2 regions of the Fusibacter sp. genome follow, and region 2 is predicted to be linked to the other one. Evidence: a T-box and tRNA genes for the amino acid it is inferred to sense, from the RefSeq annotation. Region 2 holds a T-box; the other holds one or more tRNA genes.

Region 1 (7,611 bases), on a different contig from region 2:
TTTGCAGTATGAACTTCATCAAACTTTCTCATTAAATGAGCACCTAAGATGTTAATGAAACCTGGAGCTAACCCACACTGAGGCATAAAAATCGTTGATCCATAAGCTTGTGCAAGCCCAAATACTTCTTGTTTAACACGAACATCTTCTGTTAAGTCAAAATAATGAATACCATTTTTACCAGCGATTGTAGCAACGTTAATATTTAACGAATAAGGCAATGCAGAAATGACAATTTCTGTTTCACTATCTTGTAAGTATTTTTCAAAATTAATCCAATCAGATATATTCAACTGAACTTTTGTAACTTTTGAAGCATGGTGTAATAGTAAAAATTGTTCACTAATCAATTTGACATCATAATCACCTGATTCGGCTAACATTGTTGCAATTAATGAGCCTATATTTCCTGCACCTAAAACAGCTACTTTTTTCATAGACACTCCTTAGATACTTTCTACGTAAGGCATTTCTTCCTTACTAGTAACAAGTTCTAACTCTTCAAGTTCCCAAAATACATAACGATAAGAATTATCAGGATTTTCTTCATCTATGTGAAATTCATCAGGCATGTAGTCATAGAAATATGCACATAATTGTTCGTCGGTTGGTTCTTCTAACCAATATCCTGCAACACCACGATCACTCGATTCAGTAGACCAAGTAGCAACCCATACGGTTTGTTTCATTATTATTCTCCTTAGTACAATTTTATAACTAATATACAAATATTGGACTAAGATGTCAACTTAAAAATTAATTCTTAACTCACCTTTATAGATATTGCAACCTCTTGCAAGTTCGTTATTTTTACGAACCCAGTGATAAGGTAGGAATCCACGAGGTGTACTAGTTAGACTCGTATTTTCTGGTTCATTAGCTAGTGTATGAACATATGGAAGAATTGCAGCAGATAATGCTTGAGTTGAACTTCTTGGGACAGCACCTGGCATATTGGTAACTGCATAGTGAACAACACCATCATGTACATAAGTAGGCTCTGCATGAGTTGTTGGTCTAGTAGTTTCAATACAACCACCCTGATCAACTGAGATATCAACAATTATACTACCTGGTTTCATTATTGAAACGACATCAGCCGATACGACATGGGGTGCTCGTTTACCTGTAATTAATACAGCACCAATAACAATATCAGCATAAACTACTGCTTGATTGATAGCCTGTTGTGTTGAATATAAGGCAGTTACGTTAGGTCCAATCGAACGAGCCAATTCTAACTTATCACGATTGATATCAAATACAGTCACATTTGCACCCATTCCAGCAGCAACCCTTGCAGCATTAATACCTGCAACTCCTGCACCAATAATAACTACATTACCTCTTTCAGCACAAGGTAATCCACCCAATAGTAGTCCACGACCACCATTCTGGTGGAATAATAAGTTACTCGCAGCCTGAACCGCTAATCGTCCTGCAACATCACTCATGGGTGCAAGTAAGGGCAAACGACCTTGTTCATCTTCAACGGTTTCAAATGCAATTGCTGTTAAACCAATATCACACAATCTTTGTGTAAGAGCAGGTTCAGGTGCGAGATGGAGGTAACTAAAAAGAGTATGATTGGCTTGTAATAGATCGAGTTCTTGACCAACTGGTTCTTTAACTTTAACAATCAATTCACCAAACTGATAAATTTCACGAGCCATACCTAAAATCAGAGCTCCAGCATTAAGATATTCTTCTGTGGTGTATCCAGCTTTTAAACCACCATTATGTTGAACAGCAACTTGGTGACCAGCTTGTACTAATGATGCAACGGCATCAGGTGTTAGGGCAATTCGACCCTCATGAACTTTTGTTTCTGTGGGTATAGCAATTTTCATATTTACCTCCAAATAAAAAATTACTATAAATTAAGTTAATTGGGGATGTCTACAGTTTCCATTTAAGTTTATGAAGACGATTTATTGCAGAGGTTTGTCGTTTTTCAGGTATAAGATCAATTGCTTTGTCACTAAGTTTAACTAGTGTTTGTGAATTTTCTGCAATTAACTTAGCCCATGTAGTATTGTGGAGTTCAATAATTTCAGGTGTAAGATATTTTTCTTCTAATAGATCAACAGCAATTGCTGAATTTAGAACTAACTGTTGGACTGTTTCTTCTGAAAAGTCAAATGCTTTTACTGCTTCACGAAGCTGATCTTCTTTAAATCTACTTGTGAGTAGATTCTCTAATTCAGGTCGCCACTGTCCATCAACGACTAGAATTACATCAATAAAATTATCAATGTGTTGTTGGTTTAGTTCTCGTAGTAAATCTAAAGCATATGTATTCATCATTTTATAAGCTCCATTTCAGCTTATGTAGTCTTTCAATTTTTGGAGTAAGATATTTCTTGTCTAAGTACTCATAAGCAACTGACGAATGTGTTACTAATTGTTCAATATGTTTTTCGGTAAATTGAAAACACCTCAATGCGTCCCTGAATCCTTCTTCAGTATACCGACTTTGGATTAGTTCTTGCAATTCAGGACACCAACGACCATCAATGTTCAGAATACATTGAATGAATTGGTCAATTTCTCGACTAATTGTATGTTTGGTTATGTTGTGTAATACATCGTACATATACTTATATATGCTTGAATTTTCACAGCTTCCATTTCAATTTGTGAATTTTTGTAGCTTGTTTACAAGGTTTTAATAGAAGATCATGAACAGCTGGATGTTCCTTAACCATGCGTACTTGGAAACTATCCCGAATAACTTCACCACTTTTACGTTTAGTAATAGCCCACATTTCAGCCCAGTTTTGTTCTTCATCAGGTTGAAAACGTTTTCGAATCATTTGTAATACTTGTTGTGCATTTGCCATTGAAAAGTTGCCCCCATTTCTGGGGGCAACTCCTTTTACTTACCAGCAACAATACTAAGCATATCAGTATGCATTAATTTAGTATCACTGTTGTGTAATCTACGAACTTTGCCTCGAGTTTTATGGTCAAGTTCATTCCATATCTTTTTATGTGCCTTTGAATCTCGGCGCATCTTACGTAACATTTTGCTTACTTTTGCATTCATGTTAAATTCTCGCAGAATATGTTGCATTCAACATTTTTGCATGTGTGATCCAAGACCAATTATCATTGACAATTTGATCATACTCTGTTGTGGATAGTGTAAATTCAGTGTCTTCACACATTTCCAACATCGTTATGTACTTGTCATATTCATCAGTCTTTAGCTGAGGCTCTTGAAAAGGAACTACAAAGCCATCCGTTGGATTTTCACTATGTTTAGCAAACTCAAGCAAACCCTCTAAATGTTTTGTGAGATCTTGGTAGTAAATCACAATTGCTTTGTTATAGTCAGTTTCGTGGACTTCACGATTGTGACGTAATGCATCAAGTAACTTTTCTTTTTTGACAGTTACACTTATGTCTGAATTTCGTAACATTATTTTTCTCCCATTAGTGATCGAACAATATTCAATAAAGCTAGGAACATATTAATGATATCCAAATACAAACCAACAGTTGCAGATATGTAATTGGTCTCATCACGATGTAAAATTGCACTAGTATCATATAAAATAAAGCCGCTCATTAACAACAGGATCACATAGGACATTAATAGGTGCAGCCAAGCAATTTGCATAAACAAGTTAGCAATCAAAATGATAATCACACCTAACAAAGCAGAGATTAAAAATCCACCCATAAAACTAAAATCTTTTCCTGTCTTGATGGCATATGCAGACAACCCAGCAAAAATTAAACCTGTACCTAATGTAGCAGTTCCAATAATGGCTGAACCGTTTGGAAGATCAATATATGCTTGAATAACAGGACCTAACGAAAATCCCATCAAACCTGTGAAGAGAAAGACAAGGTAAATTCCTGCTTGGGAATTTTGATATCTTGGAATAACAAATATCAACACAAAACCCAGCAACCAAGCAACAGTTGATGTGATTGGACCAATCTCCATTAATACACCCAACCCAGTCATTGCTGCACTGAAAAGTAAGGTTGCAGATAACAACATGTACGTTTGACGTAAAACATTATTCGCACTTTCCACTAAAGTATTCATTAATTTCTCCTTCGATTAAAAAGGATATTATCTAATGGAAGTTGTAAAGTATCAAAGGTGATACGTGACTAATTCCTCAATTGAAGAAATTATCTTTTGAGGATCACAAGCATAAAACCCTGCAGAATTTAAGTTATTCATTTCAATAACTTTATATCCATCTGGTGTTTCAGCAATATCAACAACAAATGCATCTGACGGTGATCTAACATTCATCTGTAGACCTTGAAAACATCCAATAACATGATTTACAAACTGAAAGATGTTTGCATCAAAGCACTCTTCATAATGAACTTGATTACCACGTTTGTACATACTACCTGTAACTGGAATACCTCTAACAACAAAGAAACGGTATTCAGCATAGATTTGTTTACATGAAGCAATTGCTATTTCTGTATTTTCGTGCAATGGTTGAAAATCAACTTCTTTTGTATGAGCTATAGAAAGAAACCAATCATGAAAATCATATTGGGACATTACAACACCTGTAAATGCTTTGTTGTCTTCTACAGGACGAACAAATAGATCCCCATCAAATTGAGATAGGTCAGGTAAACCATCTGAAAACTTACAAACAATAGATTCAGGATTTAAGATATTTTCTGGACCAAACCCAGCTTTCCATTTCTCATAGGTGAAGTTTTCATTCAAGAACGACCCAGGTGTCCAACCTTTTGCCTTAGCAATTCGGACTAGTGAAGTTGCTCCCATCACAACAATCTTTTGACTTGTATCGATTTCTGGCTCTGGAGTATCATCAACGTTTTGTGTCATTGAATCAAAGTCAGCAGGAAGAATGATATTTGTAAAAGGAACAGGTTTTACAGTTAGGTATTGACTACCTAGACGATCTAATGCATTGATGAATTTAACATATCCATCTTCATTATATAAGTTGTTTTGGATTATCCAGAGCATAATAGCACCTATTGAATTGGTAGGAGTAGAAGGATTCGAACCCTCGTCTCATCGGTTAAGAGCCGAGTATAATAGCCACTATACGATACTCCCAAATGTTTGGTGGAGGTACACGGAGTCGAACCGAGCGGTCGTGTTTGCAAGACACATCCTGCTATCCCTAGACTACCCCCAAATTTGGCTCCAGCGGTAGGATTCGAACCTACGATTGTCTTTCGACCACAGATTAACAGTCTGCTGCATTACCACTCTGCCACACTGGAATTGGCTCCGATGGAGGGACTCGAACCCCCAAACGTTCGGCTTAACAGGCCGACCCCAATACCAGGATGGGCTCATCGGAATTAAACTTTTGTGATTCCACTACCACCGTAGTCATCACGAACCTACGCTTGTGCCAGACCGAAAATAGAGTTGCAACTCATGGGTGTCTGGCCCGAGTGGAGCTAGAGGGACTCAAACCCTCGACCTCCTGCTTGCAAGGCAGGCGTTCTCTCAACTGAACTATAGCCCCAAATAATTTGGTACCCCCTGAAGGATTCGAACCCTCACCTCATCGGTTAAAAGCCGAGTGTGCTAAAACCATTAAACACCAAGGAGGCATTGGTGGAAGCGGTGGGAATCGAACCCACATTTTTCGGTTTAAAAGACCGCTACAAAGCCAATTTTTGTTACACTTCCATTGGCACTCATGGTAGGACTCGAACCTACTTTATCCAACCTTAGCCCTGCGCGCGTTAAAACAAGGCTGTACATGAGTATTGGTGGTGCTAGAGAGATTCGAACTCACTGTCAATTGCTTATGAGGCAATCTGCTCGCCAATTTGCATTTAGCACCAAAATTAGTAGGATCACTACATCCTACTAAGTCCATAGTCTCTTTATCGATACTCAAAAAGTTAGTCGCTTTTCTATTGTATCTCAGATGGAATTGGACAATACCAAAACTATAATCGAGTTATTTCACCTCTCTGAGCTCGACTATTCCATTTCATTTTTACTAGACCTCTTTGTTCTAGTCCTTTTGCAGCACGATATTCATTGTCACCTACAATTTGTAATACTCTTTGTCCTGAGAAGTTTAACTTCGTCAGTAATTTTTGTTCATGCTGATTCATTACATACCTCCTCAACATAATTGGAGCCTCAGGACAGAATCGAACTGTCTTCCTCGCATTACAAGTGCGAACATCATCCCTAAATGCTTCAGAGGCAAATTGGAGCTCCTACTCAGAATCGAACTGAGATTTCAACTATACCACAGTTGTGTAATAACCATTATACTATAAGAGCATAATTCTTTAAGGTTTCCTTTACGCATGTCTATGATCGCTTAGTCTAGGAATTACATCATAGCGTTACCTTAGAGCCTTGTGTCGGATTCGAACCAACTTTAACCTCTTTACGAAAGAGGGCATCACCAGCAATGTTTACAAGGCATATTTGTTACATCTCCGAGTCCAACGGTGCGTCTAGGGGCTGCCCCTTATAACAAATTTGGTGGCTCCAGAAAGAATCGAACTTTCGTATCCCGGTTATCGGCCGAGTGTTCTACCATTGAACTATAGAGCCATATTTGGCGGAACTAACGAGAGTTGAACTCGCATCTTCTTCATTGACAGTGAAGTGCTTTACCAATTAAGCTATAGCTCCAGAAACGAAAAAACCCAGTTTTGAAACTGGGTTTTTAAATCTTATCTTAATGTCTTCAGATCAAAACCCAGCCTGCAATCCTTTATCGGTCGCATTCGCCATATTATTAATATTTGTTTTGATTGTAGTCATTTTAAATAATCTCTCAAAAAGTTTCATAAGTTGAGTTAATCTTCTAACTATTTATATTAAAAGTCAACAGTTTTATAACTTGTTATTTTCGAAGGAGTTTTTTGACTTCTTCGATATCAACATCCAAATTATATCGTTCAGTAATGAATTTTGCAAATAGATCTACTCGATCTTTATCGCAATAATGTAATTGTACTCTATATGCCATCACTTCAGCAAATAGTTTATACTTTGGAATTAATGTGTACATTGCACCATGCAAACAAGCACCAATAATTAATCCATATCCAAACACAGTATCATCAAACATTTCAGGATTGAAAAAATGTAATCCTAAGCTAATTAACATACTAATTAGTAACCAGAAGTACCACTGCAAAACATGCGTCATTTCATGCTTTAACAATCCTACATCAAAACGATACTTTGGAAGTATTTTAATGAAACACATAAAAGCAACACCAGCAAATTTGTTAGGTACCTTTTCTGTGTATTTGATAATAGTAGGAAAAATTTTCTTGATGAATTCCATTTTCATAATCAACTCCTTGTAAAATGGTACCCCTGGAAGGATTCGGACCTTCATCTCCACCTTAGGAGGGTGGCGTTTTATCCACTAAACTACAAGGGTAATATATTTATTCTAAATGAACGTCAGAACACTGTTCTGCTTCTTCAACAAGCTGTTCAAAATTCACTTCAGCAATAAAATCCATCATTTCTTCATTTGGATCACTGTCTATTTGACCTATACTACTAGATCTCAACGTAATTTGCAACGAAGGAAATTTTGGTTTTGCTTGTACATTCAACTGTGCAATTGATTCACTATCACATTCTGG
Region 2 (7,611 bases):
TTCACGATAGAGGCCAAATGACGAATGATGAGTTTGTAATATATAGAGATTTACTTCACAATATGCTAGAGCATATAAACGTTCCGGAAGTGCTCATTTATATTGATGTAAGTGTTGATACAGCCCTTCACAGAATCAATAGAAGGGGTCGTTCAACTGAAGGCGACTTAATTCCAAGAGATTATCTAGAGGACCTTCAAAGAAATTATGAGGCTTGGTATGAAGCCTTTGACCTTTGTCCTAAAGTAAGGGTAGATTTAAATGAAAGTGCCCTAACAGATGATGGTCTAGTGAAAGAAGACATTAAACATGCAATTTTAGAGGCAATTAGACCTTATTTAAACAAGGAGTGTTAGATGAAGAGAGTTCTCTCGATTTTTTTAATCCTCCTAATAATTTTTCTGTATGCAACATTTTTAGAGCCCCATTTATTTAGAATTGAAAAACGTACCCTTGATTTCTATAAATCAATAAATATGAGTACAACATTGGATGAAGAGGAAGAATCGACCAGTTTAAAAATCGTACAGTTTTCGGATACTCAGCTAGGCCCTTATTACGATATTGAACAATTAAAAAAAGTCGTAAATGAAATCAATGGACAATCGCCTGATATCATTGTTTTTACAGGTGATTTTTTCGATCACCCCAGTGACTATGACTTAAAAAAGGAAGCCCTTGAACTTCTAAAAAAATTGGATGACAAAGCCTTAAAAATTGCTATTTTTGGAAACCATGATGTTGGTGGTGGGGGAAGATCCATGTATGAAACCTTCATGTCAGAAGCAGGATTTTTGGTATTGGTTAATGAAATGTTATCTTATAAAGCAGAGTGTGGCAAAACATTTGATTTTTATGGCATAGATGATGGCATGCTCGGTAAACCTGATTTTGGATTTGTGACACCATTAATAGACGAAAACCATTATAATATTCTGATTTTACATGAGCCAGACCTCTATACTGAAGTAGCATCACTTCCGTTTGACCTCATATTGTCAGGTCATAGCCATGGCGGTCAGATAAAACTGCCATTCTTAGGGCCGCTTGTAACACCACCACTTTCTAAAGTATATAAAAGTGGCTATTATGAGATCGATAATCCGAGAAAATCACTTTTATATGTCAATACAGGACTTGGTAATACTAAAATGAGATATCGATTTGGTAATATTCCTCAAATTGCAGTTTTCACGATTGAGTAAGCAGCATATCGCCCACTGAATTTTGTTTTCAGTGGGGGTGTTTTTTTTTGCATATTACAAAAAAAAAGCCTCAAATTACTAAAGAATATTTAACTTGTGCCGATATAATAATAGGATACCCCTAAAAAGAACTTAAAATGAGTAATTATACTACATATATTGCTATACATATCAATATTTTACAGGATATTGTAAATGAGACAATAATTATTTTGGAGCGAATAATGCAGACAACCTATGTAAGTTCTTCCATTCTTGGAAATGAAATTATCGAACCAGTGTATTCAAAACACGGCACTATGCTTGTAAAAAAAGGAACGGTCATCAACAACGATGTCCTTTCCAAATTACTGAGCCATAATGTTGATGTGGTTTATGTGCTCAATGCCCTTAAAAAGGATATTAAGCAAGAGGGGATTATTCCAGCGCCTAAGATGGAAAAATCTGTAACGACCATCAAAAAGGTGTTTGACGATATCATGAACCAAGAAAAATTAGGGGTAAAAGCGGTTATTCCATATGAGAATGTCAAATTGGTTGAAGAGGTACTAGAGCTATTAATTGAAACCCTGGAGCAAGCTGACAAAATTCTCTATACTGTTGTAGATTTATTGCAATCAGATGAGTACACCTATAAACACAATGTAAATGTTGCGATTTTATCCATATTGACAGCAAAAGCATTAAATTATAAAAAAGAAGATATCAAGCATATAGCACTTGGTGCATTACTTCATGATATTGGCAAGATGAGGGTGAGCCCAAGTCTGATTAATAAACCCAGTTCACTAACCCTTGAAGAGCGAATTGAGGTTGAGAAGCATGCCCAGTTTGGATATGAAATCACTGAAGCTGTTTCTCAAATTCCGTTTTTGTCAAAGCAAATTATACGACTTCATCATGAAAAACTTGATGGATCTGGTTATCCGCTAGGACTCAAGGGAATTGAAATCCCTGAATACGTTAAAATCGTAACGGTTTGTGATATGTATGATGCCATGACCACCAATCGAGTCTATCGATCGAAAATGCCCATTTACAAAGCCTTGGAGCACTTGATGACCGATGCCGTTTATAAAATTGATCCGGCGATATACCGTACTTTAACAAGTAATATATGCATATTTCCACCGGGTTCTGGTGTTGTTTTATCTGATGGTAGAGTGGGTGTTGTCACGCATTTTCGACATGCCAACCCAAGTCGACCAAGGGTGAGAGTCATTCATTTAAATGGCAAGAACAATTATTTGGATATTGAAGAAGTAAATCTTGAAAATGAGCGCACCCTATTTATTCAAGACACGTGGGATGTGGACTTTTTCAGTCAAATCAGTAAAAATGCCATTGATTAGGCTTTAGCGAGTATACTAAAGTGAATCAATGGCATTTATTTTTTTTTGAAAAAATTTATTTTAGGAAATTTTTATAGTTGTCATAAGTTATGGGCTCATTTACAAGGAAATAGCCAGGCTCAAGGTTGTGTTCGTAGTAGGAGATAATAAAGTGAAGATGTGGTCCTGTGGAAAAACCTGTGGTACCCACTGTCCCTATAAGAGCGCCATTTTCAACCATTTGTCCTGGTCCTATATTTAGAGAATCCAAATGGAAATAAGTACTGAAGAAACCCTGACCATGGTCTATTAAAATCGTATTACCCGTTAAAATCAAGGGTGCTGCAAAGAGGACCTTTCCTGAATTTGTGGCAAATACACTTGTACCTTTAGGTGCTGCAATATCTAGCCCTGAGTGTCTGTAGGAGGTTGCTGCACCGTTCACGTGACGTGTTTCACCATATTCAGTTGATAGTCTACCGACAGCAGGTATGGTGTAGGGGCCACTTGTCAAATCTTCGTCGCTTGAGTGGGCTCTTAATGGTGTGTATAATCTGGCAAACTCTTCGTTTGCCACATCGTTTTTCGTACTGCTTGCTACTTTTTCATCTATGGTGAGTTGCTGGATATGAAAATTTCTTGGCTTAATTTTTAAGTTAAAGCGCCATGTTTGTAGGCCATCATCACTGGAAACTTCAAAAGGATATTGGCCTGTTTTGGTTCTATAGTCTGCATATAGTACTGCTGTTTTGACATGGTCCTTTGTTGTAAAATGGGTATCAAATGGTAAATTATTAATCTTGAGAATTTGATCTTCATCAGCATGAAAAACTTTTAAATGCGTAAACCCCCCGATCGATATTTCATTTGAAGTTAATTGGATGTCAATAGGGAGGTCCAAACTGACAATGAAGCTTGAACTGACTTCACCCTTATAATGTGCATCATCCTTATAAATGAGCTGAAGTTCATACCTGAATGTGCCGTCATAAGTCGGCAGGTATAAATTATTGGTGTCTATAATGCCTTCATATACAAACGCTTCAGTTTTGACGTCAATGATTTTTAGGACACCTAATGTCACTTTTTTTTCTGAGGCAAACTTTAGGGTCTGATCTGGTGTTTCTATGCGAATTTCAGGATTTGAACCAGTGTTTTCAATCCTATCTTCAATCTCAATCCACTTATTATCATGAGATAGATAAGACCATTCTAATGTCTTTTTATTTTCCAAGGCCATATCGTTGATAAAGAGTTTTGATGAGATTTGTGATTCATAAAAGGCGCTTAGGGATTTTGAACTGGCCAAGTGATCTGAGTAGGGCAAGAGGTAATATTTTTCGTTAGCAGCTTCCTTTAATACAAAACCATCATCGGATAAGTTAAGTATTTCAAATTTTAATTGATTGCCGAACTTATTTTTTATCTGTAGGTAATGCAGTGAATTGGCTTTGGTTGTGATTGGTTGTATTTCAGATAATAGGTCGTAGGCTTTAAATGGATGGTCTTTGGAAAAATTGAATCTATCCTCCAAGGCATCTGTTTGATTAAGAAGATCAAGTGATACGATGGTTTCTGCGCTAAAATGCGAATATTGCGTATAAAAAAAGCCGATTGTCGCAAGACCCAATATGCAAAAGGTGATCATAAGGTATCTTAGGTTTTTTTTTGTCATTTTGCCTCCAATGGTTGTGGTTTCCTAGAAAATTTATTATTATTATATCATTCGAACCCAGGGATGAATAGGAGAATTAGAGGGTAAACTGACTATAATAGGTGAGAGGTATACAAGATGGTTAAAACAAATGTAACGAGAATGTGCACCCAAAAGGGCATTCCCTTTTCCACATTTACATACACGGTTGAAGATGGGTTTATAGATGGGATTGCAGTTGCGGATAAAATAAATAAGCCCTATGAAAGTGTATTCAAGACGCTGGTCACCATTGGTGCAAGTGGTCAAAACTATGTATTCATGGTCCCTGTTAACGAAAATTTGGATCTAAAAAAGGCTGCTCAAGTGGTCTCTGAAAAGTATGTTGAAATGATTCCATCAAAGGATCTCTTAAAGATATCGGGATACATGAAGGGCGGATGCTCTCCAATTGGGATGAAAAAGCAATATACCACTGTGATTGATGAGACAATTGTCTTGCTGGATGAGATCACATTCAGTGCAGGTAAGATTGGTGTCCAAATCAATATGGCGACATCTGTTCTTGCAGAAGTTCTTGTGTATCAGATTGCTGATATCGTATAAAATAATTAATACGCATAAAAATACATTTTTTTTTAAAAAGGGCTTGACGGATATTATGACATTGGTTATAATTCATTTAATTAATATTTTAAAAGCTGTGAAGAGAAGAGTAGTTAAATTAAAGTTTTACAGAGAACTCCGGTTGCTGAGAAGGAGAAATATTTGATTTAGTGAATAAAGCCTCAGAGCTTTGTATTGAACCTAGATGGTCTAGGGGATGGTACAACGGTTGCTCCCGTTATAGAGATAGAGTATATTGCATTTATAATGCCGTACTTGAAAAGGTCGTTTTTTTATACGATAAATTGAGGTGGTACCACGAAGTTAACTCTCGTCCTCAAGACTTAAGTCTTGAGGTCGGGAGTTTTTTTATTGTATACAACAAAATTTGAGCCAAAAGCTGTGATGAGGAATGTTCAGCCTCAAACAGCGTCAGCGAAAATTGTTTTGAGACATCGAGAGATGGCTCAAATGTTGTCGGTTATCATTAGTTCTCGTCCAGCTTAGAGCAAGGATTTTCAACTTGCGAAAAGCGTTTAGATGAGAAGGGTATTGTTTAATAAAAAATTCAGCAACAACTATATACAAAATATTCAAAATAGGAGGTATTATTATGCATTGGGCCATGGAAACAGCATTACAATTGATTGAGGAAAATCCAAATTTAGAAACTTTTGTTTGTGCATCTGGAATCAGTCCTTCAGGACATGTACACATTGGTAATTTTAGAGAGGTCTTGACCACTTATTTCGTGGTGAAATCACTTGAGAGCCTTGGTAAGAAAACGCGTTTCATATTTTCGTGGGATGACTATGATCGCTTTAGAAAAGTTCCTAGTGGTGTTTCTGAGACCTTTGCTGAGCATTTGGGAAAACCTTATTCAGAAGTGCCAGATCCTTATGGTTGCCATGAATCCTATGCAGCCCACTTTGAAGCACAGTTTGAAGCAACTTTAAAAGCCTTCGATATCCATCCTGAGTTTATTTATCAAAGCCGAGAATATCAAAATTGTAGGTATACAGGGGACATAAGAGAAGCCCTTTTAAAGAGAAGAGAAATTTATGATATACAGATGCAATATAAAACACAGGAGTGGAATGAAGTGGCAAGAGACCGCTTTTATCCTGTGAGCCTATATTGTAGAAACTGTGGAAAGGATGATATTTTAAGGCTTGTTTATGATGAAAAGCAAGACACATTAGACTATCACTGTGCATGTGGTCATCATGAAATTGCCGAACTTGAATCCTTTAATCGAATCAAACTCAATTGGAAGATCGATTGGCCTATGAGATGGCGTAAAGAAGGGGTTATTTTTGAACCAGGTGGTCGTGATCACTCATCTGAAAACGGGAGCTATACAGTTTCTTCTGCAATTTCAAATAAGGTATTTGCCTTTAATCCACCACACTATATTCCATATGAATTTATTGGATTGAAAGGCAATCACGCCAAAATGTCGAGTTCCACAGGTCATCTTATAACACCAGATGAACTTCTTAAGGTCTATCCTAAAGAAATTATCCTCTATCTTTTTGCCAAATACAAAAATACAGACGCCTTTGATATCGGCCTTGATGATGATGTCATTAGACTTTATACAGAGTTTGAAAGACATCTCAAAAGATATAGAGAGCAAATGATAGAAGACGAACTACTTAGTGTTATTATGATGTTATCAAATGCAGAAAACTCTACACTAGATCGTGAACCTAAATTTTCTTTGATTGCATCGACATTGCCACTGGTCAATTTTAATTCAGGCGTACTCTTTAGATTGTTCAGCAGAACCATGTCACAGGATCCCGATACCTTTACCATTAAATGTGAGAAGGCATCCTACTGGATTCAAAGGTGGCACCAAGAACGCAATATATGTGTCAACCAACAATTTAATGCCATTTACTACGCCTCTTTAAATCCTACTGAGAAAAAATGGATTAAAGCCTTTATCAATTTGATTATGACATTTGAAGGCGACGATGAGGCCCTGATGACTGAAATTTATGAAATTGTACAGTCGGATTCGCCTGCAACTCGTAAAAAAATGCAAAAGCGTTTCTTTGAATCCATTTATCAAATGGTTCTTAGCAATAAATCGGGTCCTAATATTGCAATATTAGTGGAAGTTGTAGGCAAAAAAGGCCTAAGACAATTACTGGTTCCCAAGAAAATAACCTATGTTGATGAGCGCCAAATGAGGGTGTCTTAAACTTCTCATGATGTGACACCTTGCCTATTTAAGCCTTATTTAATAAGATGAATACCAAATTATGGTTTTAGTGATTATTGTTCAAAATTTGGGTATTTATCTATTAAAGGAGGCGATGATATGTTCTTGAAAAATATGAAGCTCAAATACAAGATTATCATGTTGGCGGCATTAATCATTGTGATTTTTACATCATTGATCTTGTTCTATATTCTTCCAAAAACGAATGCCATCATCGAAGAGCGTACAATCGCAAAATTGATGGATTTAGTTGATTTACCATTATCTGAAATTCAGATGCAGTATGATTTAGCACAATCAGGTGTAATTACGGAAGAACAAGCGATGCAGGAGTCGCTTAAAACGATAGAAAAACTTAGATACAGTGAAGTTGAATATTTTTGGGTAAATGACTTGAACCATATGATGCTCATGCATCCGATCAAACCTGAGCTCAACCAGACCGATGTCTCACAGTTACAGGACCCTGACGGCAAGTACATTTTCCAAGAGATGGTCAAGGTTGTAAAAGCAAAAGGTGAGGGCGTGGTTAGATATCAATGGCCTAAACCTGGATTTGATAAACCGCAACCTAAAATTTCC

What was found. The T-box of region 2 lies ahead of lysS (lysine--tRNA ligase). A T-box ahead of a tRNA ligase gene usually reads a tRNA of that ligase, here a tRNA-Lys.
Region 1: it has a tRNA-Lys gene. The T-box ahead of lysS (lysine--tRNA ligase) is inferred to sense a tRNA for this amino acid. The anticodon was not compared.

The regions. Positions count from the first base shown of each region.
Region 1 covers NZ_JBVBZF010000001.1:128,673-136,283, reverse strand. The annotation lists gene AC220I_RS00805 (saccharopine dehydrogenase family protein) at 1-437, opposite strand, end outside; gene AC220I_RS00800 (hypothetical protein) at 447-689, opposite strand; gene ald (alanine dehydrogenase) at 750-1,850, opposite strand; gene AC220I_RS00790 (hypothetical protein) at 1,900-2,307, opposite strand; gene AC220I_RS00785 (hypothetical protein) at 2,619-2,843, opposite strand; gene AC220I_RS00780 (hypothetical protein) at 3,051-3,425, opposite strand; gene AC220I_RS00775 (Bax inhibitor-1 family protein) at 3,425-4,063, opposite strand; gene AC220I_RS00770 (ATP-grasp domain-containing protein) at 4,115-4,984, opposite strand; tRNA gene AC220I_RS00765 (tRNA-Lys) at 5,002-5,077, opposite strand; tRNA gene AC220I_RS00760 (tRNA-Ala) at 5,085-5,157, opposite strand; tRNA gene AC220I_RS00755 (tRNA-Asn) at 5,163-5,247, opposite strand; tRNA gene AC220I_RS00750 (tRNA-Asn) at 5,250-5,327, opposite strand; tRNA gene AC220I_RS00745 (tRNA-Ala) at 5,426-5,498, opposite strand; tRNA gene AC220I_RS00740 (tRNA-Lys) at 5,507-5,586, opposite strand; tRNA gene AC220I_RS00735 (tRNA-Lys) at 5,589-5,665, opposite strand; tRNA gene AC220I_RS00730 (tRNA-Ile) at 5,747-5,822, opposite strand; gene AC220I_RS00725 (hypothetical protein) at 5,932-6,102, opposite strand; tRNA gene AC220I_RS00720 (tRNA-Thr) at 6,124-6,198, opposite strand; tRNA gene AC220I_RS00715 (tRNA-Ile) at 6,483-6,556, opposite strand; tRNA gene AC220I_RS00710 (tRNA-Asp) at 6,562-6,637, opposite strand; gene AC220I_RS00705 (hypothetical protein) at 6,852-7,307, opposite strand; tRNA gene AC220I_RS00700 (tRNA-Arg) at 7,326-7,400, opposite strand; gene AC220I_RS00695 (hypothetical protein) at 7,408-7,611, opposite strand, start outside.
Region 2 covers NZ_JBVBZF010000025.1:13,944-21,554, forward strand. The annotation lists gene AC220I_RS06580 (deoxynucleoside kinase) at 1-356, shown strand, start outside; gene AC220I_RS06585 (metallophosphoesterase) at 477-1,205, shown strand; gene AC220I_RS06590 (HD-GYP domain-containing protein) at 1,430-2,557, shown strand; gene AC220I_RS06595 (M23 family metallopeptidase) at 2,613-4,211, opposite strand; gene ybaK (Cys-tRNA(Pro) deacylase) at 4,329-4,796, shown strand; T-box leader at 4,885-5,138, shown strand; gene lysS (lysine--tRNA ligase) at 5,410-7,008, shown strand; partial or broken gene AC220I_RS06610 (cache domain-containing protein) at 7,129-7,611, shown strand, end outside.